DNA from 4 places in the Actinomadura luteofluorescens genome. Region 1 is predicted to be linked to each of the others. Evidence: riboswitches for the same ligand, from Rfam matches in the RefSeq annotation. Region 1 holds a riboswitch; each other region holds the start of a gene.
The links. Region 1 has a riboswitch for cyclic di-AMP ahead of BJY14_RS28180 (NlpC/P60 family protein). Riboswitches for the same ligand answer to the same signal wherever they lie in the genome.
Positions count from the first base shown of each region.

Region 2: linked by a shared signal. The riboswitch ahead of BJY14_RS02710 (CHAP domain-containing protein) and the one ahead of BJY14_RS28180 (NlpC/P60 family protein) in region 1 are both predicted to bind cyclic di-AMP.
Region 3: linked by a shared signal. The riboswitch ahead of BJY14_RS47340 (C40 family peptidase) and the one ahead of BJY14_RS28180 (NlpC/P60 family protein) in region 1 are both predicted to bind cyclic di-AMP.
Region 4: linked by a shared signal. The riboswitch ahead of BJY14_RS13435 (C40 family peptidase) and the one ahead of BJY14_RS28180 (NlpC/P60 family protein) in region 1 are both predicted to bind cyclic di-AMP.

Region 1 is NZ_JACCBA010000001.1:6,055,299-6,060,768, forward strand. Features, by position in the region: gene shc (squalene--hopene cyclase) at 18-1,883, shown strand; gene hpnH (adenosyl-hopene transferase HpnH) at 1,945-2,949, shown strand; gene BJY14_RS28180 (NlpC/P60 family protein) at 3,019-3,756, opposite strand; cyclic di-AMP (ydaO/yuaA leader) riboswitch at 3,766-3,906, opposite strand; gene BJY14_RS28185 (MFS transporter) at 4,135-5,470, shown strand, end outside.
Region 2 is NZ_JACCBA010000001.1:617,644-623,113, reverse strand. Features, by position in the region: cyclic di-AMP (ydaO/yuaA leader) riboswitch at 859-1,008, shown strand; gene BJY14_RS02710 (CHAP domain-containing protein) at 1,023-1,691, shown strand; gene BJY14_RS02705 (RlpA-like double-psi beta-barrel domain-containing protein) at 1,880-2,608, shown strand; gene BJY14_RS02700 (hypothetical protein) at 2,753-2,938, opposite strand; gene BJY14_RS02695 (haloacid dehalogenase type II) at 3,068-3,802, shown strand; gene BJY14_RS02690 (IS5 family transposase) at 3,818-4,483, opposite strand; partial or broken gene BJY14_RS46305 (transposase) at 4,474-4,686, opposite strand; gene BJY14_RS02685 (MarR family winged helix-turn-helix transcriptional regulator) at 4,752-5,234, opposite strand; gene BJY14_RS02680 (bifunctional NAD(P)H-dependent oxidoreductase/GNAT family N-acetyltransferase) at 5,265-5,470, shown strand, end outside.
Region 3 is NZ_JACCBA010000001.1:5,259,368-5,264,837, reverse strand. Features, by position in the region: gene BJY14_RS24455 (RDD family protein) at 1-401, opposite strand, end outside; gene BJY14_RS24450 (amino-acid N-acetyltransferase) at 407-928, opposite strand; cyclic di-AMP (ydaO/yuaA leader) riboswitch at 1,087-1,293, shown strand; gene BJY14_RS47340 (C40 family peptidase) at 1,351-2,292, shown strand; gene BJY14_RS24440 (transcriptional regulator) at 2,688-2,918, opposite strand; gene BJY14_RS24435 (LacI family DNA-binding transcriptional regulator) at 3,409-4,431, shown strand; gene BJY14_RS24430 (cytochrome P450) at 4,487-5,470, shown strand, end outside.
Region 4 is NZ_JACCBA010000001.1:2,910,465-2,915,934, forward strand. Features, by position in the region: gene typA (translational GTPase TypA) at 1-1,411, opposite strand, end outside; cyclic di-AMP (ydaO/yuaA leader) riboswitch at 1,602-1,737, shown strand; gene BJY14_RS13435 (C40 family peptidase) at 1,745-2,761, shown strand; gene BJY14_RS13440 ((deoxy)nucleoside triphosphate pyrophosphohydrolase) at 3,066-3,452, opposite strand; gene BJY14_RS13445 (Mut7-C RNAse domain-containing protein) at 3,481-4,239, opposite strand; gene BJY14_RS13450 (amidohydrolase family protein) at 4,276-5,470, opposite strand, start outside.

The sequences.
Region 1 (5,470 bases):
GAGAAGGGAAGCGCCGCATGACCACCACCGACGTGTCCGGGCTCACGGACGCGGCCGCCGCCGCGGTCGAGGCCGCCCGCGACCACCTGCTCGGCCTGCAGTCGCCCGAGGGCTGGTGGAAGGGCGAGCTGGAGACCAACGTCACCATGGACGCCGAGGACCTGCTGCTCCGCCAGTTCCTCGGCATCCGCTCCGACGCCGACACCAAGGACGCGGCGCGCTGGATCCGCTCGCGGCAGCGCGACGACGGCACGTGGGCCAACTTCCACGGCGGCCCGGCCGACCTGTCCACGACGATCGAGGCGTACGTCGCGCTGCGGTTCGCCGGCGACCCGGTGGACGCCGGGCACATGCGCAGGGCCGCCGCGTACGTGCGGGAGGCGGGCGGGATCGAGGGCAGCCGCGTCTTCACCCGCGTCTGGCTGGCGCTGTTCGGGCAGTGGTCCTGGGACGACCTGCCGGTCATGCCGCCCGAGCTGGTGCTCCTGCCGAGCCGCGTCCCGCTGAACGTCTACGACTGGGCGTGCTGGGCGCGGCAGACGATCGTCCCGCTGACGATCCTCGGGTCGCTGCGCCCCGTCCGGGCGCTGCCGTTCGACCTGCCCGAACTGCGCCGCGGCGTCATGCCGGCCCGGGACGCCCGGGGCTGGGGGGCCGCGTTCAACGCCCTCGACCGGGTCCTGCACGTGTACGAGAAGCGGCCGGTGCGCCCGCTGCGCCGGGCGGCGCTGCGCCGGGCGGCCGACTGGATCATCGCCAGGCAGGAGGCCGACGGCTGCTGGGGCGGGATCCAGCCGCCGTGGGTGTACTCGCTGATGGCGCTGCACGAACTCGGCTACGGCCTCGACCATCCGGTCATCAGGCGGGGCCTGGACGGGCTCGAACGCTTCACGATCCGCGACGGGAGGGGACGTCGCCTCGAGGCGTGCCAGTCGCCCGTCTGGGACACGGTGCTCGCCATGAACGCGCTCGCCGACGCGGGCGTGGCCGCCGACCACCCCGCCCTGCTGCGGGCCGCCGAGTGGGTAGCCGGTGAGGAGGTCCGCGGTCCGGGGGACTGGGCGGTGAAGCGGCCGGACGTCCCGCCGGGCGGCTGGGCGTTCGAGTTCGACAACGACGTCTACCCCGACACCGACGACACCGCCGAGGCGATCCTCGCGCTGCGCAGGGTCGCCTTACCGGAGGCTGAGGAGCCGATCAGGCGGGCCGTCCGCTGGCTGGAGGGGATGGCGTCGCGCGACGGCGGCTTCGGCGCCTTCGACGCCGACAACACCCGCGAGCTGTGCACGAAGCTGCCCTTCTGCGACTTCGGCGCCGTCATCGACCCGCCGTCCGCCGACGTCACCGCCCATGTCGTCGAGGCGCTGTCGAAGGAGGGCCTCGCGGAGTCGGCCGTGGTCAGGCGTGCCGTCGTGTGGCTGCTCAGGGCGCAGGAGGCGGACGGCTCGTGGTTCGGGCGCTGGGGCGCGAACCACGTCTACGGGACGGGCGGCGTGGTGCCCGCGCTGGTCGCGGCCGGGGTCGGCCCCGGCAAGCCCGCGATCCGGCGCGCCGTCGTCTGGCTGGAGGACCACCAGAACCCGGACGGCGGCTGGGGCGAGGACCTGCGCTCCTACGACGACCCCGCGTGGATCGGGCGTGGGGAGTCCACCCCGTCGCAGACGGCCTGGGCGCTGCTGGCGCTGCTGGCCGCGGGCGAGCGCACCCCGGCCGTGGAGGCGGGCGTGCGGTGGCTCGTCGAGCACCAGCGCCCGGACGGCACCTGGGACGAGGACCTGTTCACCGGCACCGGCTTCCCCGGCGACTTCTACATCAACTACCACCTGTACCGGCTGGTCTTCCCCGTGAGCGCCCTCGGCCGCTACCTGGACGGTGCGGCGTGAGGCGGGCGCGCGGTCCGGTGAAGGCCACCGGGTCCACCCTGCACAAGGAGGTCCGGACACCATGAGCATGCCGCTCCGCCAGAGCCTTCGCATCGGGGGCTACATCCTGCGCAACAAGCTGCGCGGCCGGGAGAAGTTCCCGCTCATCGTCGAGCTGGAACCCCTGTTCGCCTGCAACCTCGCCTGCGCCGGCTGCGGGAAGATCCAGCACCCGCACGACGTGCTGAAGAAACGCATGCCGGTCGAGCAGGCCCTCGCCGCCATCGAGGAGTGCGGGGCGCCGATGGTCTCCATCGCGGGCGGCGAGCCGCTCATGCACCCGCAAATCGACGAGCTGGTGAAGGAGCTCGTCCGGCGCAAGAAGTTCGTCTTCCTGTGCACGAACGCCTTGCTCATCCCCAAGAAGCTCGACAAGTTCACGCCGTCGCCGTACTTCGCCTGGGCGGTGCACATCGACGGCCTGCGGGAACGCCACGACGAGTCCGTCTGCAAGGAGGGAGTGTTCGACGAGGCCGTCGCGGCCGTCAAGGAATGCAAGCGGCGCGGGTTCCGCGTCACGACCAACACGACGATCTTCAATACGGACACGCCGCAGACCGTCATCGACGTCATGAACTACCTCAACGACGACCTCCGGGTCGACGAGATGATGATCTCGCCCGGCTACGCCTACGACAAGGCGCCCGACCAGGACCACTTCCTCGGCGTCCAGGAGACGCGGGAGCTGTTCCGCAAGGCGTTCGGGGACGGCAACCGCAAGCGGTGGCGCTTCAACCACTCGCCCCTGTTCCTGGACTTCCTGGAAGGCAAGGTCGACTTCCCCTGCACGGCCTGGGCGATCCCGTCCTACTCGCTCTTCGGCTGGCAGCGTCCCTGCTACCTGATGTCGGACGGCTACGCGCAGACCTACCAGGAACTCCTGGACGAGACCGACTGGGACTCCTACGGACGGGGACGCGATTCCCGCTGCGCCAACTGCATGGCCCACTGCGGCTACGAACCCACGGCCGTCTTCTCGACCCTCGGTTCCCTGAAGGAGTCCCTGCGGGCCGTCCGCTCGGTCTGACCTGTCCCGCTCCTCGGCCCGTTCCGCCCGGCACCGGCGTTGAGCCGATGCCGGGCATCTCCTGCCGGCCTACTTGAGGGACGTCGGCCGGTACGCCTTGTACTCGTCGTCCGAGGACAGCCCGTAGTCGAGCGTCCGGTGGTCGGTTCCGTACCGGCCGCGCTGCTCGTAGGCCCAGTACGACGAGTGCTCCTTGTCGGCCCACTTCTCGAAGATGACGACGTGCCGCGTGGTGTTGCTGCCGAGGGCGTCCATGACGAGGTCGCCCTTCTTCAGCTCGGACATCTCGATGCGTTCGGTGTACCGGGACGAGGTGAGGCCGACGGTGTTCGTCCCGGGCTCGGGCAGGCCGAGCGCCATGGACACGAAGCCCGAGCAGTCGGTGCGGTAGCCGTTGTGCGTGCTCGTCTGGCTGTAGGGGACCCGCTCGTCGGAGTGCGGATGCCAGGTCTCGGCCCGCTTGATGACCTTGGACCGCTCGTCCGACACGGGCTCGGCGGCCAGCTTCTTGGTCTTGGTCTTGGTCTTCGTGGACGGCTCGGCCTTCGCCGGTGCCTTGAACTCCTTCAGGACCTCGGCCTGGGCCCTGACCTGCTCCTGCGGTGCCGCCCTCCGCGGCGCGGCCTGCTGCCCCGCGGTCCGCTGCTGCGGCACGGTCTGGACGGCGGCGACGTTCTCGGTGGACGCGTGCTGCAAGGTCGTCGGCACTGCCGCCGTCACGCCGAAGACGGCGAGACCTGTCAGCGTGACCGTGGCCCAGGGGCCGGGCCGGAGGACGCGCGACCGCTTGCTCTGCTTGCCTTTCAAGGGGGGCTCCTTGCTTCCATGTGCCGCCTACCGGGTTAGCTGACGGGTTCGGACGTGGAAGTCGCCCTACGGCCCGAGAACAGGCCGATTCACCCCAGTGCGGGTTGGGTCCCCGGCTCCGCGCCACGGCGGACTCGGCGGGTGCCGCTGGAAGACAGCGGCTCTGACGATGTGGGGCCCGATCGATGAGGGGTCTCGGGCCTTGGCGCACGGGGATGGCACCCCGCCCCACCGGAGTGGGACAAAACGCCTGGCAGACGCCTTGAAGGGGCAAAGCTACTGAAACCTCCCAGGGAGGGCAAGGTCACCTCTAGACGGAGGAGAAGCCTCCAGTTATTATCCGGAGGAGAATCCTTCATTTATTGGGAGGTGGGTTCCATGACCGCCATCACGGCGCGGACCGCGTCCGGCCCGTCCGCGGGCACCCCGAACCGGCGCTGGGCGGCGCTGGTCGTCATCGCCGTCGCGCAGCTGATGATCGCGCTCGACGCCACGATCGTGAACATCGCGCTGCCGACGGCCCAGCACGCGCTCGGCTTCGGCGACGCCGACCGGCAGTGGGTGATCACCGCCTACACCCTCTCCTTCGCCGGGCTGCTCCTGCTCGGCGGCCGGATCGCCGACCTGGTCGGGCGGCGCCGCAGCTTCCTGGCCGGGCTGGCCGGATTCGCGATCGCCTCGATGATCGCCGGGGCCGCCCCGGGCTTCGGGGTCCTCGTGGCCGGGCGCGCCCTGCAGGGGGCGTTCGCCGCGCTCCTCGCCCCGACCGCCCTGTCCCTGCTGGCGGTGACCTTCACCGAACCCAAGGAGCGCGCGAAGGCGTTCGGCGTGTACGGCGCCGTGGCCAGCAGCGGCGCGGCGGTCGGCCTGCTGCTCGGCGGCGCGCTCACCCAGTACGCCGACTGGCGCTGGTGCCTCTACGTCAACGTCGCGATCGCCGCGGCCGCGTCGGTGGCGGGACGGATCGTCCTTCCGGCGCCGCCCGGCTTCCCCGGGTCGCGCCTCGACTGGATCTCCGCCGTCCTCGTCACCGGCGGCCTGGCCGCCGTCGTGTACGGCGCGGGCCAGGCCGCCCCGCACGGCTGGGACGCGTGGCGGACCACCGCGCCGCTCGCGGCCGGCGTCCTGGCGCTCGCCCTGTTCGTCGTGCGCCAGGCCCGGCACGGCGCGCCGCTGCTGCCGCTGCGGATCCTCGCCGACCGCAACCGGGCGGGCGCCTACCTCGCGGTGGCCACCGCGGTCGTCGGCGCCTTCGGGGTCTTCCTCACGCTGACCTACTACCTCCAGGTGGTCGCGCACTTCTCGCCGATGCGCACCGGGCTGGCGTTCCTGCCGATGGCCGTCGCGAACTCCGCGAGCGGCTACCTTGTCGGCGCCCTGCTCATCAGGCGGGTGCCCGCCCGGCTGCTGATCGCCGGGGGCCTGCTCACCGCCGCGGCCGGGCTGGCCGTCCTGACCCGGCTCGGCGCGGGCAGCGGCTACGCCACCGCCGTCGTCCCGGTCGAGGTCCTGCTCGGACTCGGCATGGGCGCCGCGTTCCCGCCCGCGTTCTCGCTGGCGACCGCGGGCGTCTCCCCGCGCGAGGCCGGCGTCGCCGCCGCCGTCGTCAACGCCGCGTCCCAGATGGGCGGCTCCATCGGGACCGCCGTCGTCAACACCGTCGCGATCGGCGCGACGGCGGGCTACCTGCGCGAGCACGGCCCGGGCGCCCCGC
Region 2 (5,470 bases), 5.4 Mb from region 1:
AGGCCGCGGCCAGGGGGTCCGGCTCGCTGCTCCCGCTCGCGTCGATAGCGCGTGCCAAGAGCGCCCGGCCGACAACGGCCCGCGCCATGGGGATTCGAGTGGACGGCGTTGTACTCATCGCCGAGATCGTCGATGCCGACGATCGGCCGAGCAGTAACGGTTCGAGAAGAACCTCAACGGCTTAGGCAACCGGATCGTGTTCGAGGGTCCGTTGCGCGTAGCGTCCCCCACCCACCCAAGGCGCGCCCTCTTGCAAGATCCCGATCTACCTGCCCGGGCGGGCTCGTCCGGGGTGAGACCAGACGCTCTTCCGCAGCCTGAGGACTGTGGTGTCGACCTGCCTAGACGACAGAGATCCCACGCGTGCGGGGGTGGACTGCGGGCGGGAAGGAGCGGCTCGCCGGTGCCGAGGGCCGTTCAGTTCCCTGCGTTGTTCCTCCGCCTCAGGCATCGCTCACGTCCGGCATCACCGCAGGCGGCGGGGGATCCGGCCCCACCTTCGGCGCCCGGTCGGCTCAGACCCGCGCCCGCGTCTTAAAGGCAACGGATCATGTGGTGTGCGCATTTCAGGGAACGTCCTGGGCGGTCAGGCGGGGTCGATCCCTCGGGGTGGAGGGGGCCGACAAGAAATCTTGGGCGGACTTGACCGGTCCACAGCCCTTGCGTGCAGGGAGCTTTGGAGAGTCTTTGCAGGTGGGTCGCGTCTTTGGGATGGACTTGACGAAATATGGGGCCGCTTGAACCTGTTGTGGGTGTGTGACCGACGGGAAAGCCCGTCCGGAGCGCCCGACCAGATCATGAAGGGCGCGTCGAGTCCCTGATCATCAGGACGGCCGATCAAGGCACGTCCGCCGCCGAGTCCGCAGAGCGCCGATCATGGCGCAGCGGAGCCGGGGACCCACCGAAACACCGGGGTGAATCCGCACCCCCGCCATGCGCGGGGCCGCGGTAGGGCCACTTCCACGCCCGAACCCGACAGCTAACCCGGTAGGCGGACTGGAAGAACTCAGGAGAACCTTCGCATGACCGTTCGTACCTTCGACCTGACCAAGCGCATGGGCGCCCGCGTCGCCGCCGGAGCCGTCCTGTCCCTGGCGGGCGCGTTCGGCTTCGCCTCCCTGGCCCCGGCAGCCCAGGCGGACGCCAAGCCCGCGAACACCGTGAACGTCGCCCCCGTGTCCAAGGCCGACGCCAGCGGCGCCCAGGCCGGCGCCTCCGCGCAGGACGTCATCAACCTCGCCCGCACGCAGGTCGGCACCCACGAGGACGCCTCGGGCAACAGCAAGTTCAACGACTGGTACGTCGGCTCGCCGCTGGGCGAGCAGAACGCCCACCGGATCGGTGCCGACAGCGCCTCGGTCTACAAGGGCCAGTCGTGGTGCGACATGTTCGTGTCCTGGCTGGGCCAGCACACCGGCACCAAGGGCATGGGCGCCGACGCCTACACCGTCAGCCACGCCAAGTGGTTCAAGAAGACCGGCCGCTTCGGCGAGACCCCGAAGCCCGGGGCCGTGGTCTTCTTCGCCTGGAACGGCGGCGGTATCAAGGGCGTCGAGCACGTCGGCATCGTCGTGAAGGACAACCACGACGGGACCATCAACACCATCGAGGGCAACACCGGCGACGCCGTGAAGAAGAAGGTCCGCGACACCTCCACCGTCGCCGGCTACGGCTACCCCGAGTACCGGTGAGCTGAGGCCGTTCAGCGGCCCCTTGCCCCGCACCGTCCAGTGGTGCGCCCCCTCTCCATCCCCGCGCGATCACACCCACGTCGCGAGCACGCCCACGTGCCGTGCGCCGGGTCCGTCATGCCCCAACGGCGAGCCCCTCACGCCCGAAGGCGTGACCCGGCGCCCGGACCACCGAGCAAAGGATGAACATGCAGCAGCGAGTCATCGACACCGCCCTGATCGGCACCGCCCTCGCGGGCCTGCTGGTGACGGGCGTGGCGGCCGGGGCCACTCATGGGGGCCCGGCGGACGAGCCGACGGCGCAGAAGGTCACCGGACAGCAGGTGACCGCGCACAAGGCCGCCGGGCAGCAGTTGATCGGGCACAACGTCACCGACCAGCTGGTGTCCGGGCACAAGGTCACCGGGCAGCGGGTGTCCGAGCCCAAGGCCGCCGGGCAGCAGGCGACCGGGCAGCAGGTGACCGGGCAGAACGACATGCAGGCCGCCCGCCATGCCACCGCCAAGCCCGTGAAGAAGGGCCCGAAGGCCCTGTTCAGCGGCAAGACGAAGGCGTCCTACTTCTGGGACGACGGGTCCGGCGTGAACGGTGACACCGGCGCCCCCGCCGGCGGCAAGCCGATGCAGAAGGGCCTGTTCGCCAGCCCGAGCTGGCCCATGCACACCAAGGTGAAGGTCACCTACAAGGGCCGCAGCGTCACCGGCTTCGTCGGCGACCGCGGGCCGGGCGAGCCGTCGCACCGCGGCGTCATGCTCGACCTAGACACCTACACCTTCCGCCACCTCGTGGACGGCAAGAAGCCGAGCAGCAAGTACAACACCGGTACCTCGGCGGGCCACCTGAAGGGCGTCAAGTACGAGGTCCTCTCCTGGGGCCACGGCGCCGGCAAGAAGGGCGCCCCGAAGCCCCTCGGCTGACCAGACAGCCCAGGTCTCATGACAGGCCCCGCTCCCGTCCTCGGACGGGAGCGGGGCCTGTCACGTCCGGGCGTCAGCCTGCCGTCCCGGACGGCGCTTCGCAGGGACTCCTCGGCGGCCTGGCGCCGCCCGCTGAGGGCGCGGTTACTCGCTTTGCGCCTGCTTCCACCGTTCTTGCATGCTCGCCATCTCCGACGCGGCGAAGAGGGAGAAGTCGCGTAGCTTGGCCAGGCGCGCCCCGGCATCGCCGCCCTCGCCGCCGACGGCCTCCACGCACTCGCCGGTCGTGTCGGCGAACGAGCGCAGCCATCGGTTGCGGAAGCCGAACATGGTTCGTTGTGCTCTGCGCAGATCTGGGGAGGCGTGGAGTCCGCTAGATGGTGCCGTCCGGGCGTGTTAGGACTGGGGTGGGGCACCATCCGAGCGCTCTTGGGCGAGGGAGTGCGGTAGGGAGTACCAGTGGGGTTCGACGTGGGAGCAATCCGGGTCGTCGCCTGCGACATCTTCGGGACGACCGTGGACTGGCGGACGGGGGTCGCCGGGCAGGTGGCGGCGATCGCCGCGGAGCGCGGTGTCGCGTTGGAGGGTGAGGCCTTCGCCGATGATTGGCGCGAGCGGTACCTGCCGTCTATGCAGCGGGTCAGTAGCGGGGAGCGGGAGTGGGCGTACCTCGACACGCTGCACCGGGAGTCGCTCGACGAGTTGCTGGAGCTGCACGGCGTCGCGGACGCTTTCGACGAGGACGCGCGGCGGCGGCTCGTCCGGGCCTGGCACCGTCTGCCGGCGTGGGACGACTCGGTGGACGGCCTCGCCGGGCTGCGGGAGAGGTACGTGGTTGCGGCGCTGTCCAATGGCGGGTTCGCCCTGCTGACGAACCTGGTCAAGGGGGCGGGGCTGCCGTTCGACTGCATCCTGTCGGCGGAGCTCGCCCGCACGTACAAGCCCGAGCCGGAGGCGTACCTGACGGCGGTGCGGCTGCTGGACGTGGAACCGGCGGAGGTCCTGATGGTCGCCGCGCACAAGTGGGACATCGACGGCGCCAGAGGGGCGGGGCTCGCCACCGCGTTCCTGGAGCGTCCGCTGGAGAAGGGACCCTCTCTTACCGCCGACCGAGCGGACGACGTGGAAAGCGACCTGGTCGTGCGCGGGTTCGGTGAACTCGCCGTCCTGCTGGAGGCCGGCCGGCGGCCCTAGGGCGTGTCCGGTGGATCATGTGTTGATCCAGAGCAGGGCTGTGACCAGGACGACCGCTGCGCGGTAGTTGCGGGCGAGTTTGTCGAACCGGGTGGCGATGCCGCGCCATTGCTTGAGGCGGCCGATGCAGCGTTCGACCACGTTGCGGCCCTTGTAGAGGGCTGGGTCGAACCTTGGCGGCCGCCCGCCTCGTGGGCCGCGGCGTACGCGCCCGGCCCTCTGGTCGACGCGTTCGGGAATGGTGACGGCGATGCCCCGCTTGCGCAGGGTCCGGCGGATCGCCGCCGAACTGTAGGCCTTGTCGGCGATCACCCGGTCCGGCCGGCACCGCGGCCGCCCCCGCGCAGGTCGCGGCACCCAGATCCCGGCGAGGACGTCGGGGAAAGCGGTGCAGTCGTTGACGTTGCCGGCGGTGACCACGATCGACAGCGGCATTCCGCGCCCGTCGACGGCCAGGTGGACCTTGGTGGTCAACCCGCCCCGGGACCGCCCGAGCGCCTGACTGCTCCTCGATGTCGGGTTCGTCCCGCCCGGTTCCCCTTTTTGCGGGCACCGGCAGCGTGCTGATGGGCGCGCACGATGGTGGAATCGACGCTGACGGTCCAGTCGATCCGCCCGACCGAGTCGTCGTGGACCTGCACGTGGGTGAGGACGCGGTCGAAAGTGCCGTCGGCGGCCCACCGCCGGTACCGCTCATAGACGGTCTTCCAGTTGCCGTACCGCTCCGGCAGGTCCCGCCACGGAGCACCGGTGGCCAGCTTCCACAAGATCCCGTTCAACACCGTGCGGTGATCGGCCCACCGCCCGCCCCGAGCGGGCTGCGCGGGCAAAAGCGGCTCGATCCGCCGCCACGCCGCATCGGTCAACTCATGCCGTCGCACCATGACACAGCATCAACCCACACCCAAAGATCGACCTCAGCCAAACACCAAGATCTACCGGACACGGCCTAGGGCGCGGACGCCGCCTCGCCCGGGGCCTCCACCTTCCCGGCGATGTGTTCCAGGGCGGTGAGGTCTTCCGGTGCCAGGCGGTCGATGAAGTGGTGGCGCACCGATTCCAGGTGCGCGGGGGCGGCGTCGACCAGAGTGTCCAGGCCGTGCTCGGTGAGGACGAGGAGGCAGCCCCTTCCGTCGGCCGGGTCGGGGGCGCGCCGGATGAGGCCGCGCGCCTCCATGCGGGTGGCGTGCCGGGAGAGGCGGCTGCGCGACCAGCCCATCTTCGCGGCCTGCTCGTGCAGGGTGCCGGCGTGGTCCGGCCGCTCCGACAGCGTGCTGAGCACCTCGTAGTCGGGCTCGGAGAGGCCGGCCTGGGAGAGGTCGCGCGCGGTGCCGGTCTGGACGGCGATCACCATGCGGCGGAACGCCCGCCACGCTCGTTCCTCGTCCGGGGTCAGCCAGCGCACGGGTTCGTCCGACGGTTTCTTTGACATGTAAACAACCTATCGCCTATGTTCATTTACATGTCAACGAAACAGGTGCGCGTCCTCGTACTGGTGTGCAGCACCCGCCCCGGTGCCCTCGGCCCCGCGGTGGGGGCGTGGCTGACGGAGACGATCACGCCCCGTGCCGCCGAACTCGGCGCCGAACTGGTGCCGCTGGCTCTCGCCGACCTCGGGCTCCCGTTCCTCGACGAGGAGGACCATCCGTCGTCGGGCGTGTACCGCAA
Region 3 (5,470 bases), 800 kb from region 1:
AAGATGATGGGCCAGTTCCAGACGCCGCCCTCGTCCTCCGTCTTGCTGCCGGGCTTGCCCAGACCGAACGCGCCGATCGTCACCGGCAGGACGAGAGCGAACCCGAAGACCGCGACGAGCGCGTTGTCGACGATTCGTGCGCCCGCCCTGCGGTGGATCGGCGCCAGGGCCAAGTCACCGCCGTCGTCGTAGGAGTTGTTGTAGTCGTCGTAGGCGGGCTGCTGGTCCCACTGCTGCTGTTGCGGCTGCCATTGCTGCTGGGGCTGCTGGTCCCACTGCTGCTGGGACGACTGCTGCTGTGGTTGCTGCCACTGAGAACCTTGGTACGGAGGCGGCGGGCCGTAGGAACCCTGCCCCTGCTGGGGCTGGTAAGGCCGCCCGCGGTGGGGGGAATCGGGCATTTGAGTCAGTCCTCCAGGCGAAGCAACATCCGGGTGTTGCCCAACGTATTCGGCTTGACCCGGTCGAGGTCCAAGAACTCTGCCACGCCTTCGTCGTAGGAGCGGAGAAGTTCCTCGTACACCTCTGGCGCCACCGGAGTCCCAAGGATCTGCTCGAAGCCGTGGCGGGCGAAGAACTCCACCTCGAAGGTAAGGCAGAACACCCTTCGCACGCCGAGTTCACGCGCGTTCTCCAGGAGGCGGGTCACGATCCGGTGCCCGATCCCCCGTCCCCCGCATCCCTTGTCCACCGCGACCGAACGGACCTCCGCGAGGTCCTCCCACATGACGTGCAGGGCACCGCAGCCGATGACCGGCCCGGGCGTCCCGTGCTGGATGTCCTCGGCGACCCAGAACTCCTGGACGTCCTCGTACAGCTTGACCGTCGTCTTCTTGAGCAGGCGTCGCCCCGACCCGGCGTACAGGTCGACGAGCCTGCGGATCTCCTGGACGTCGGCGGTACGGGCACGCCGGATCACGACTTCCACAAACAGGCGAGATTATCGAACGCCGCGACCCGCCAGGCGGCGCCCTCCTCGTTCTCTCGTTCACCGCGCCGCGCGACCTGCGAATTCGCATGTTCTGGTTGGCATCCAATGCGGGGTCCGTTAGTGTCCATCGCTGACGTCGGCCCACCGCAGGACGGGGGCCGATTCCGCCGAGTCCCACGGGTCGCAACCAGCTGCCCGAGGAGCCGGGGACCCACTTTCGGAGCGTTTCGGGGGTTCGCCCTGAGCGACGACCGTGAGGGGTGAATCCGCAGTCGCGGGCGATCGGTTCGCCCGCGGACGCGGACGGGCTGCTCCGGCCCCAACCCGTCAGCTAACCCGGTAGGCGGCTGAGGAGAGGAGTATTCGTGAAGCGATCGCGGCATGCTTCCCTTTCACGCTTCCGTGGGCGTGCGGCCTTCGTGGTCGGCGCGCTCGCCGTCGTTTCGGCCGCTCCGCACGCGATCGCCCCGCAGGCGATCGCCGTCGCGCACGCCGACCCCGAGCCCTCCGCCAAGGAGCTGAGGACCAAGGCGCTCAAGCTCGCCGACCAGCTGGAGCAGCTCACCGAGCAGTACAACGGGCTGAAGGTCAGGCTCGCGCAGTCGCAGCGCGCCGCCAAGGTCGCCACGGAGAACGCCAAGCGCCAGGAGAAGACGCTGGAGGCGCTCCGCCAGAAGGTCGGATCCCTCGCGGCGACGAGCTACATGCAGGGCGGCTCCGACCCCGCGGTCTCGTTCGTCGCCTCCCAGGACCCGCAGTCCATCCTCGACCAGGCGGCGACCCTCCACTACTTCGCCAAGCAGGACAGCACCCAGGTGCTCGGGCTGATGCAGGCCATGCAGTCCGCCCAGCGGGCCCGCAAGTCGGCCGAGACCCGCGCCAAGCAGGTCAAGGACCTGAAGACGCAACTCGACTCGCAGCGCACGAAGATCACCGATGCCTACGAGAAGATCCGCGGCAAGCTCGTCGACAAGGACCCCACCCAGCTGGCCAAGCTCCCCGTCATCGGCACGGGCAAGGCCGCGCAGGCGCTCCGGTACGCGATGAGCAAGATCGGCCGCCCGTACGTGTGGGGCGCCGCCGGTCCGACCACGTTCGACTGCTCCGGCCTCACGATGTGGGCCTACAAGCAGGTCGGCATCAACCTGCCGCACTACACCGGCAGCCAGTGGAACGCCGGAACGCACGTGTCGCGCAGCGACCTGCAGCCGGGCGATCTCGTCTTCTTCTACTCCGACCTGCACCACATGGGGATCTACGTCGGCGGCGGCAAGATGCTGCACGCCCCGCACACCGGGGACGTCGTGAAGATCGCCTCCATGGACGGACGCCCCTTCGCCGGCGGCGTCCGGGTCGCCTAGGCACTGCGTCGCCGCGCCTGACGCGCGCTCTATCAAGCCGGTCGTCGGCGGTCTCGGAGGCGGACAGCGCCGCCCTGGGCTGCTGGAATGCGCCGGTCTGCCCGCGGGGCGGCCGGCGGACGCGTCATGCTGACCGATCTCGCCGTTCCATCCGTCACGCTGAGATGAGCTGACCCGGGCCCGCCGGACGAGGCCGTCATGGGGCAAAGATCACCGGAAAACGGGCGGGCCGGGTGGGCCTGTCAGGCCCGAACGCCGTCCGCGGCGACGCCTTCTGCAGGGACCTACCTGCCAGGGCGCGGGCGCCGCCGCTGCGGGGTCGGACGGAATTCGGATGAGCCGCCGTTTCTCCGGATGACGCTCGCCGTCCCCTGGCGAGCGTCGGGGGTGCATCGCTAGATGAGCTGCCTCCGGGCCGCCCACACCACGGCCTCGATAGGGGTGTTGACCTCCAGCCGGTCGCAGATCGTCCGCAGCCGGCGCCGCAAGGTCCGAGCGCTCAGTTCCAGCTTGCGTGCCGCCACATCGGCGGTGACACCGCTGGCGATCTGGGCGAGCAGCCGGATCTCTTCCTCGCTCAGCCCGAAATCGTCGGTGCCACGACGTGCGAGTGTGGCTGTTTCCACTCCGTCCTCCCTCGTCCGTGGTGATGACCGCGGGGATGCAGCCGTCCGCTGCACAGGCACGGGTTGGGCGCCTCGATCTGTACGCGCGTTGGGTTGCCGGGTCCGGACCCTTCCGGACTTAGATCATCGAGTTCCTTTTCTGTCTCGCGCGCTTGGCCGGAGGTGGCCGCATGGCCGATTGCGGGGGTGTACGGGGGAACTCCGGGTGACGATTCACTCGTTGGCCTGCCGAGGGAGACGGGATGTGATCGCCAGCCATCCGCCCGCCCCTTCTCGCCGAACCCACCGGTCCTCGCGGTGAACGAAGATCGTGAATCGTTTCAAGCTACGCTTCGGCTCGGAACGCTAGGCGGCCGGATCCGGCCCGTCAAGCGCCGGTCAAGAGCGCTGCGTGCCCGTTCGCTCACCATGTGTGACCGTGCATTCGGCGCCCCGCCATGCCAAACTCCACTACCTGGGAAAACGCCCATGGAGCGGGACGAGGAGCGAGTTGCCACAGACCAGTATTCGTGAGGTCGCGAGGCGTGCTGGAGTCTCAGTTGGGACCGTTTCGAATGTCCTAAACCGGCCAGATCTCGTGGCCGAAGCTACCCGTGACCGTGTCCGCGCGGCGATCGAGGAGCTCGGATTCGTGCGCAACGAGTCCGCGCGACGGCTCCGCACGGGCCCCGAGCGGACCGCGGGCGAGTTCGGCGACCAGCCGCGCCGGGCGTTCGGCGTCCTCGTCGAAGACCTCGCCAACCCGTACGCGACCGACGTCGCACGGGGCGCCGAGGCCGCGCTCAACGCGGCGGGCCACGACGCCCTGTGGCTGTCCAGCGACCACTCCGCCGAAAAGGAGCGCCGCCTGCTGGAACTGCTCGCCGACCAGCAGGCCGCCGGGGCCCTGGTCATCCCGGTCGGGATCGGTCCCCGCGACATCTCCCGGCTGCGCGCCGCGGGCATGAGCGTGGTGCTGATCGACCGGGACGCCTCCGACGTGTGCTCCGCCCGGGTCGACCATGTGGCGGGCGGTGAGGCCGCCGCCGCGTACCTGCTCGGCATCGGACGGGAGCGCATCGCGTTCGTGACCGGGACCCCCGAGCCGCAGCCCTGCGTGGAACGCCGCGACGGGGCCGCCCGCACGATCGTCGAGGCGGGCCTCGGCAAGCCCCCGGTCCTGGTCAAGGAGGCCCTGAGCCCCACGGAGGGGCAGGCCGCGGCACACGAGATCATGGCCATGTCGCCGGTGCCCGACGGCGTGTTCTGCGCCAACGACCTGCTCGCGATCGGCCTGATCAACGAGCTGATCCGGCTCGGCGTCCGCGTCCCCGAGGACATCGCCGTGGTCGGCTACGACGACATCGAGCTCGCGGCGAGCGCCGCCGTGCCGCTCACCACCGTCCGCCAGCCGCGCCGCGAGCTCGGCTGGGAGGCCGCCGAGCTGGCGATGGCCGAGATCGGCGAGGGCAAGTCCCACCAGCACCGCCAGGTCGTCCAGCGGCCCGACCTGGTGATACGAGAAAGCGCTTAGCGTCCCGCTGCCGGCGCTGTTGACATCCCGTCTCAGATTCGGGTCCGCTTGAGGCATGGAGGACAGGACGGGCCAGGCGGTACGGGCCGGGGCGACCGCGGTACTCGGCTTCGATCCGGGCGACCCGGCGTTCCGCGCCGACCCGTACGCCCACTACCGGACGCTCGGAGCGGGCGGGCGGAGCCTGCACCGCACGGACGTCGGTCTGCGCGTCACCGCGTCCTACGAGCTGTGCGAGCGCGTCCTGCGCGACCCTCGGTTCGGGCACCGTCCGTCGGGAGGCGGCGTGTGGCGCGAGGTGCAGGGGCGGCACCGGTCGTTCCTGACCATGGATCCGCCCGACCACACGCGGCTGCGCCGGCTCGTCAGCAAGGCGTTCACGCCGCGCCTCGTGGAGCGGCTGCGGCCCCGGGTCGAGGAGCTCGTCGACGCGCTCCTGGAGCCCGTCTCCGGCGAGGTCGACCTGATCGCGACGCTGGCCTACCCGCTGCCCGTCATCGTGATCAGCGAGATGCTCGGCGTGCCCGCCGAGGATCGCGACCTGTTCAAGGGCTGGTCGGACAGCCTCGCGCGCGGCCTGGACCCCGACTTCCTGCTGCCGGAGGCGGAGATCGCCCAGCGGGACGCGGCGCGCGACGAGTTCGCGGAGTACTTCCGGGCGCTGGCCGCCAAGCGCCGGGCCGAGCCGCGCGACGACCTCCTGAGCGCCCTTGTGGGCGTCTCTGACGGCGGAGACGTCCTGTCGGAGCAGGAACTGCTGGCGACCTGCATCCTGCTGCTCGTCGCGGGCCATGAGACGACCGTGAACCTCATCGGGAACGGCGCGCTGGCGCTGCTCCGCGATCCCGCGCAGTTGCGGCTGTTTCGGGAGCGGCGTGGGAACGTCCAGGCGGCGGTGGAGGAGCTGCTGCGCTTCGACCCACCGGTGCAGCTGACCCTACGGTCGGCGCTGGAGGACGTCGATCTGAACGGCACGCTCATCGAGCGCGGGAAGCTCGTCCTTCTACTGACGGGCGCCGCCAACCGCGACCCGGCGTTC
Region 4 (5,470 bases), 3.1 Mb from region 1:
CGCGCGTCTCCGTCATGAACTCGGTACGGAAGCCGATCAGGCCGCGGGCCGGGACGAGGAACTCCATCCGGATCCAGCCCGTGCCGTGGTTCGTCATGTGCTCCATGCGGCCCTTGCGGACCGCCATCAGCTGCGTGACGGCGCCGAGGTACTCCTCGGGGATGTCGACGGTGAGCCGCTCGACCGGCTCGTGCTTCTTGCCGTCGATCTCCCGCGTGACGACCTGCGGCTTGCCGACCGTCAGCTCGTAGCCCTCGCGGCGCATGTTCTCGACCAGGATCGCCAGGGCCAGCTCGCCGCGGCCCTGCACCTCCCAGGCGTCGGGACGCTCGGTCGGCAGCACCCGGATCGACACGTTGCCGACGAGCTCGCGGTCGAGCCGGTCCTTGACCATCCGGGCGGTGACCTTGGTGCCCTTCTCGCGGCCCGCCATCGGCCCGGTGTTGGTGCCGATCGTCATGGAGATCGCGGGCTCGTCCACCGTGATCAGCGGCAGCGGGCGCGGGTCGTCGGGGTCGGCGATCGTGTCGCCGATCATGATGTCGGGGATCCCGGCGATGGCGATGATGTCGCCGGGCCCGGCCTCGTCCGCGGGCTTGCGGGTGAGCGCCTCCGTCATCAGCAGCTCGGTGATCTTCACCCGGTCGACGCTGCCGTCGTGCCGGCACCACGCGACCTGCTGGCCCTTCTTGATCGTGCCGGCATGCACCCGGCACAGCGCGATCCGGCCCAGGTAGCTGGAGGCGTCCAGGTTCGTCACGTGCGCCTGGAGCGGGGCGTCGGGGTCGTAGGACGGCGCGGGGATCGTCTCGGTGATGACCTTGAACAGCGGCTCCAGGTCGTCGCTGCCGGGCATCGCGCCGTCGGCGGGCTTGTCGAGCGAGGCCCGCCCGGCGCGGCCGGACGCGTACACGATCGGGAAGTCGATCTGGTCCTCGTCGGCGTCGAGGTCCATGAACAGCTCGTAGGTCTCGTCCACGACCTCGTCGATGCGCGCGTCGGGACGGTCGGTCTTGTTCACGACCAGGATCACCGGCAGCCGCGCGGCGAGCGCCTTGCGCAGCACGAACCGGGTCTGCGGGAGCGGGCCCTCGCTGGCGTCGACCAGGAGCACGACGCCGTCCACCATGGACAGGCCGCGCTCGACCTCGCCGCCGAAGTCGGCGTGTCCCGGGGTGTCGATGATGTTGATGGTCAGCCCGTTGTGCAGGACCGCGGTGTTCTTCGCGAGGATCGTGATCCCCTTCTCGCGCTCCAGGTCGTTGGAGTCGAGCACGCGGTCGTCGACGTCCTGGTTCTCGCGGAAGGCTCCGGACTGCCAGAGCATGGCGTCGACCAGCGTCGTCTTGCCATGGTCGACATGGGCGACGATCGCGACGTTACGGAGGTCGTCGCGCGTGGAGATGGGCATGCGGGTTCGCCTTGCGTGAGAGTTCGGGAGTCGCCGCAGACGTGCGGCCGGACCCATTCTACTTGGCCGTGCGTACCACCCACTCCGAGCCGTTCGTCCCACCCGTCGCAGGGGCCTCGATTGGCCAACTTTGCGCATCCTTTGTAATCTGCCCGAGATCCGGTCGTCCGGAGTCCCACCCCCCGGGACTGCGACCGGAACGCCGAATCTCCCGCACGACGGGAGAACCGGGGACCCATCACCTCGGGGTGAATCGACGTTCGTCGTAGGGCGACTCCTGGCCCGAACCCGTCAGCTAACCCGGTAGGCGCACGAGGAGAGGAGAACACCGGCTTGGCTCCGGATCCCCATCGGCGGCGTCGCGTCCTGCCCACCGCCACCGCGACCCTGCTCCTGATCGGCCTCGGCGCCACCGCGCCGGACCTCGCCCACGCCGCCCAGCCGTTCCGGCCCGCCTCCGCGCCCCTGGCGCCGAGCCCCACGCCGACGACGGAGAAGGGCCTGCGCAAGAGCCTCGACGCGCTGAACGAAGAGGCCGAGATCCTCACGGAGAAGTTCAACAAGGCCCGCGTGGAGTTCAACAAGGCCCGCAAGGCCGAGCAGGACGCCACCAGGGAGGCCGAGCGGCTGCGCGCCCTCGCCGAGCCCGCCCGCCAGAAGCTCGGAAGCCTAGCCGCCGCGAACTACATGGCCGGCGGCCCCGACGTCCTCTTCGGCTCCGGCGCCTCCGCCGAGGGCCTGTCCGACCGCGCCTTCCTCGCGCAGAGCCAGGCCACCGCCGTCCTCGCCCTGAAGAAGCAGATCGACCAGGCCGACGCCGCGGAACGCACCGCGAAGGCGAAGACCGCGCAGGTCAAGAAGGCCTGGGACGACGCCAAGAAGACCCGCGAGGCCGCCAAGACCAAGGTCGCCGAGGTGATGAAGCGCCTCGACAAGCTGACCACCACCCACGCGAGCGACCCCCGCACCGGCCTCAGCGCCACCGTGAAGGGCTCCGGCCTCCCCGCCAAGATGGCCCGCAAGGCCCTCACCAAACTCGGCTCCCCGTACGTCTGGGCCGCCGCCGGCCCGAGCAGCTTCGACTGCTCCGGCCTCGTCGTCTGGGCCTACGCCCAGGTCGGCAAGCCCGGCCTCCCCCACTACACCGGCGACCTGTTCGCCATGGGCTCGAAGGTCTCGCGCGGCGCCCTCCGCTCCGGCGACCTCGTGTACTTCGGCGGCAACCTTCACCACATGGGCATCTACCTGGGCGACGGCAAGTACCTCCACGCCCCCCAGACCGGCGACGTGGTAAAGATCTCCAAACTCTCCGACCGCTCCGACTTCGCCGGCGCGAACCGTATTTCTTAGCTTTTTTCTCCTCCTTCGGGCCTAGCGGCCCTCCATCGTCGATAAAAGCGGGCGATCGCTGGCATCGCTCCGTCTCGCCTGGCGGCTCGCTGCTGTGCCTATGGCAGTGCTCTCCTCCTTCGGGCCTTGGCGGCCCTCCATCGTCGAGCACCGCGGGCGATCGCTGGCATCGCTCCGACTCGCCTGGCGGCTCGCTGCGCGATCAGGTTCTCGCAAGCTCGAACCTGCCTTCGGACGCGATCGCAACCGTTGGGTTGCTGCGTGGTTGCTGTGTCGGCTGAGGTCGGCGCGTGCGGTGGCGTGGCTAGGTGAGGCCTTGTTTTGCTAGGGCCTCGATCACTGGGCGGTCGCCGGGGAGCCAGTTGAGGTTTTGGAGTTCGGGCGGGGTCAGCCAGCGGAGTTGTAGGTGCTCCAGGGCTTGCGGCTCGCCTTCTACCAGTTCGGCCGTCCAGACGCGCAGGACGGCGCGGGTGCTGAGGCGCCAGTCGCCGCCCACGCGGCGGCCCAGGCGTACCTTGACGGCCAGTTCCTCGTGGCACTCGCGCACCAGGGCGTCCTCGTCGGACTCCCCGGGGTCGACCTTGCCGCCGGGGAGCTCCCAGCCGCCCGCCATGTGCGGCGGCTCGGCGCGCTGGGCGGCCAGCAGCCGCCCGTCCGCGAGGATCGCCGCCCCCACCACCACGAGATCGATCGTGATCAGCTCCTCTCCCTGTTCGTGATCAGACCGCGGCGCCCGTCTTCCCGGTTCCGTTCCCCCGGAGGGAGTCGACCAGTCGCGTGGCGTCGCGGACGATCTCCTCCAGGTGGTCGCCGTGCGCCCCGCGCCAGTACACCTGGCCGCACCCGGCGCAGCGGCCGTAGACGTCGTAGCTGCGGCGCGTGCCCGACTGGAGCTCGCGCTCGATCTCCTGCTTGTCGACCGGGACGAGCTCGCCGTTGCAGGCGGTGCAGCGCGTCCACGGGCGCAGGACGGGCGCGAAGCGGTCGAGCAGGTCGCGGAGCTGGTCGTCAGGGCGCGAGCCGCGGACGTAGGCGCCGAACCACAGCGCGCGGCGGCGCAGGAGGCCGCGGTCCTGGGTGAGCAGGACGCGGCGCTCCTCGTTGGCCTGGACGACCAGCGCCGGGTCGTCCATGTCGTTGTGGTAGGCGGTGTCGAGGCCGAGCAGGCGCATGCGCCGGGCCAGCGTGCCGAGGTGCACGTCCAGGAGGAAGCGCGGGGCGACCTGGCCCGGGTCCAGCGGCACGGGCTGGGGGCGCTCCACCGCCGCCACGCGGACCTCGGCCCCGGCCTCCGGGCGCGTGGCGGGCCCGGCGGGCTCGCCGTCGGCGGTCATCGGGCCCGCCTCGGGCAGCGGCACGCCCAGCGACTCCACGAGATGCCCCAGCGTCGAGGTCCCGTCGTAGGGCACCCGCACCTCGGGCTCCCGCCGGGGGGCGGGCAGGAACATCAGCAGATCGTCGGCGACGCGGATCGTTATCTCCACGCCGATCAGCATGCCACGCGCGGCCGACGTTCAGGCCGCCGTCACGTGCGCGGCGGAGTCCGCCAGGGACGCCAGGAGGGCGGGGACGTCGCAGCCCACCAGCGCTCCCCCGCGCTTGACCACGCGTCCGCCCACGAGAACGGTGTCGACGCTGCGCGTGTCCGCCGACAGGACCACGGCCGCGATGGGGTCGTGGGCCGCCGCGAGGCCGAAGGCGTCCGTGCGCAGGACGAGGAGGTCGGCCTGCTTGCCGGGGGTCAGCGATCCGGTGACGTCAGCGAGCCTCGCGGTCTCGGCGCCCTCGATCGTGGCCGTCCGCAGGGCGTCGGCGGTGGTGAAGCCCGCGCCGGCGCCGTCCGGGCGGCCGCGTTCGAGGACGTAGGCGGCGCGCATGACGCTGAACATGTCGCCGGGGCCGGAGGCGACCGTGTCGGCGCCGAGCCCGGTCGGGGCGCCCGCGCCGCGAGCACGGCCGGTGGGCGGGGCGCCGATGCCCAGCGCGGCCTCGACGGCGGGGGTGACCGACACGGTGCCGCCGCTTCCGGCGATCCGTTTCAGCTCCTCGTCGGTGTAGAAGTTGGCGTGCACGTACATGGCCGGGTAGTCCATCAGTCCGTTGGCGTCGAGGAACGCCAGGCCGCGCGCGGCGCTCTCCGCGCCGTGGCCTCCCATGTGCACGGTGACCGGCAGACCGAGGTCGCGGGCCGTCCGCCATTCGGTGAGGGCGCGCTCGTCGCCAGCGATCTCGGGGCCGAGCGCGGCCATCGCCATCGTGACCGTGCCGCCGGACCCGAAGTTCTCGCGGTGGACGCGGCCGGTCTCGGCGGCGAGGTCGCCGTCGCCGCCGTGGCAGTACCCGAACACCGCCCTGATGCCGGACGCCCGCAGCGCCGCGATGTTCGCCTCGGTGTGGGCCGGGCTCAGCTGGATGTGCGACCAGTCGACCAGCGTCGTGATGCCGGAGTCGAGGCACTCCAGGGAGCCGGCGAGCGTCCCGGTGTACACGTCGTCCGGCCGGTACCGGGGCGCCAGTTCGCCGAGGACGCGCCGCAGGTAGGCGGGGAGGTCGCTGTCGGGAAGGATCGCGCGGATCCCCGCCTGCCAGGTGTGGCGGTGGGTGTCGACGAAGCCCGGCATGACGATGCGCCCGGTCGCGTCGATGGTCTCTGCGCCGTCCGGCGCGGCCAGGCCCGGGCCGACCGCGGCGATGCGGCCGTCCTCGACG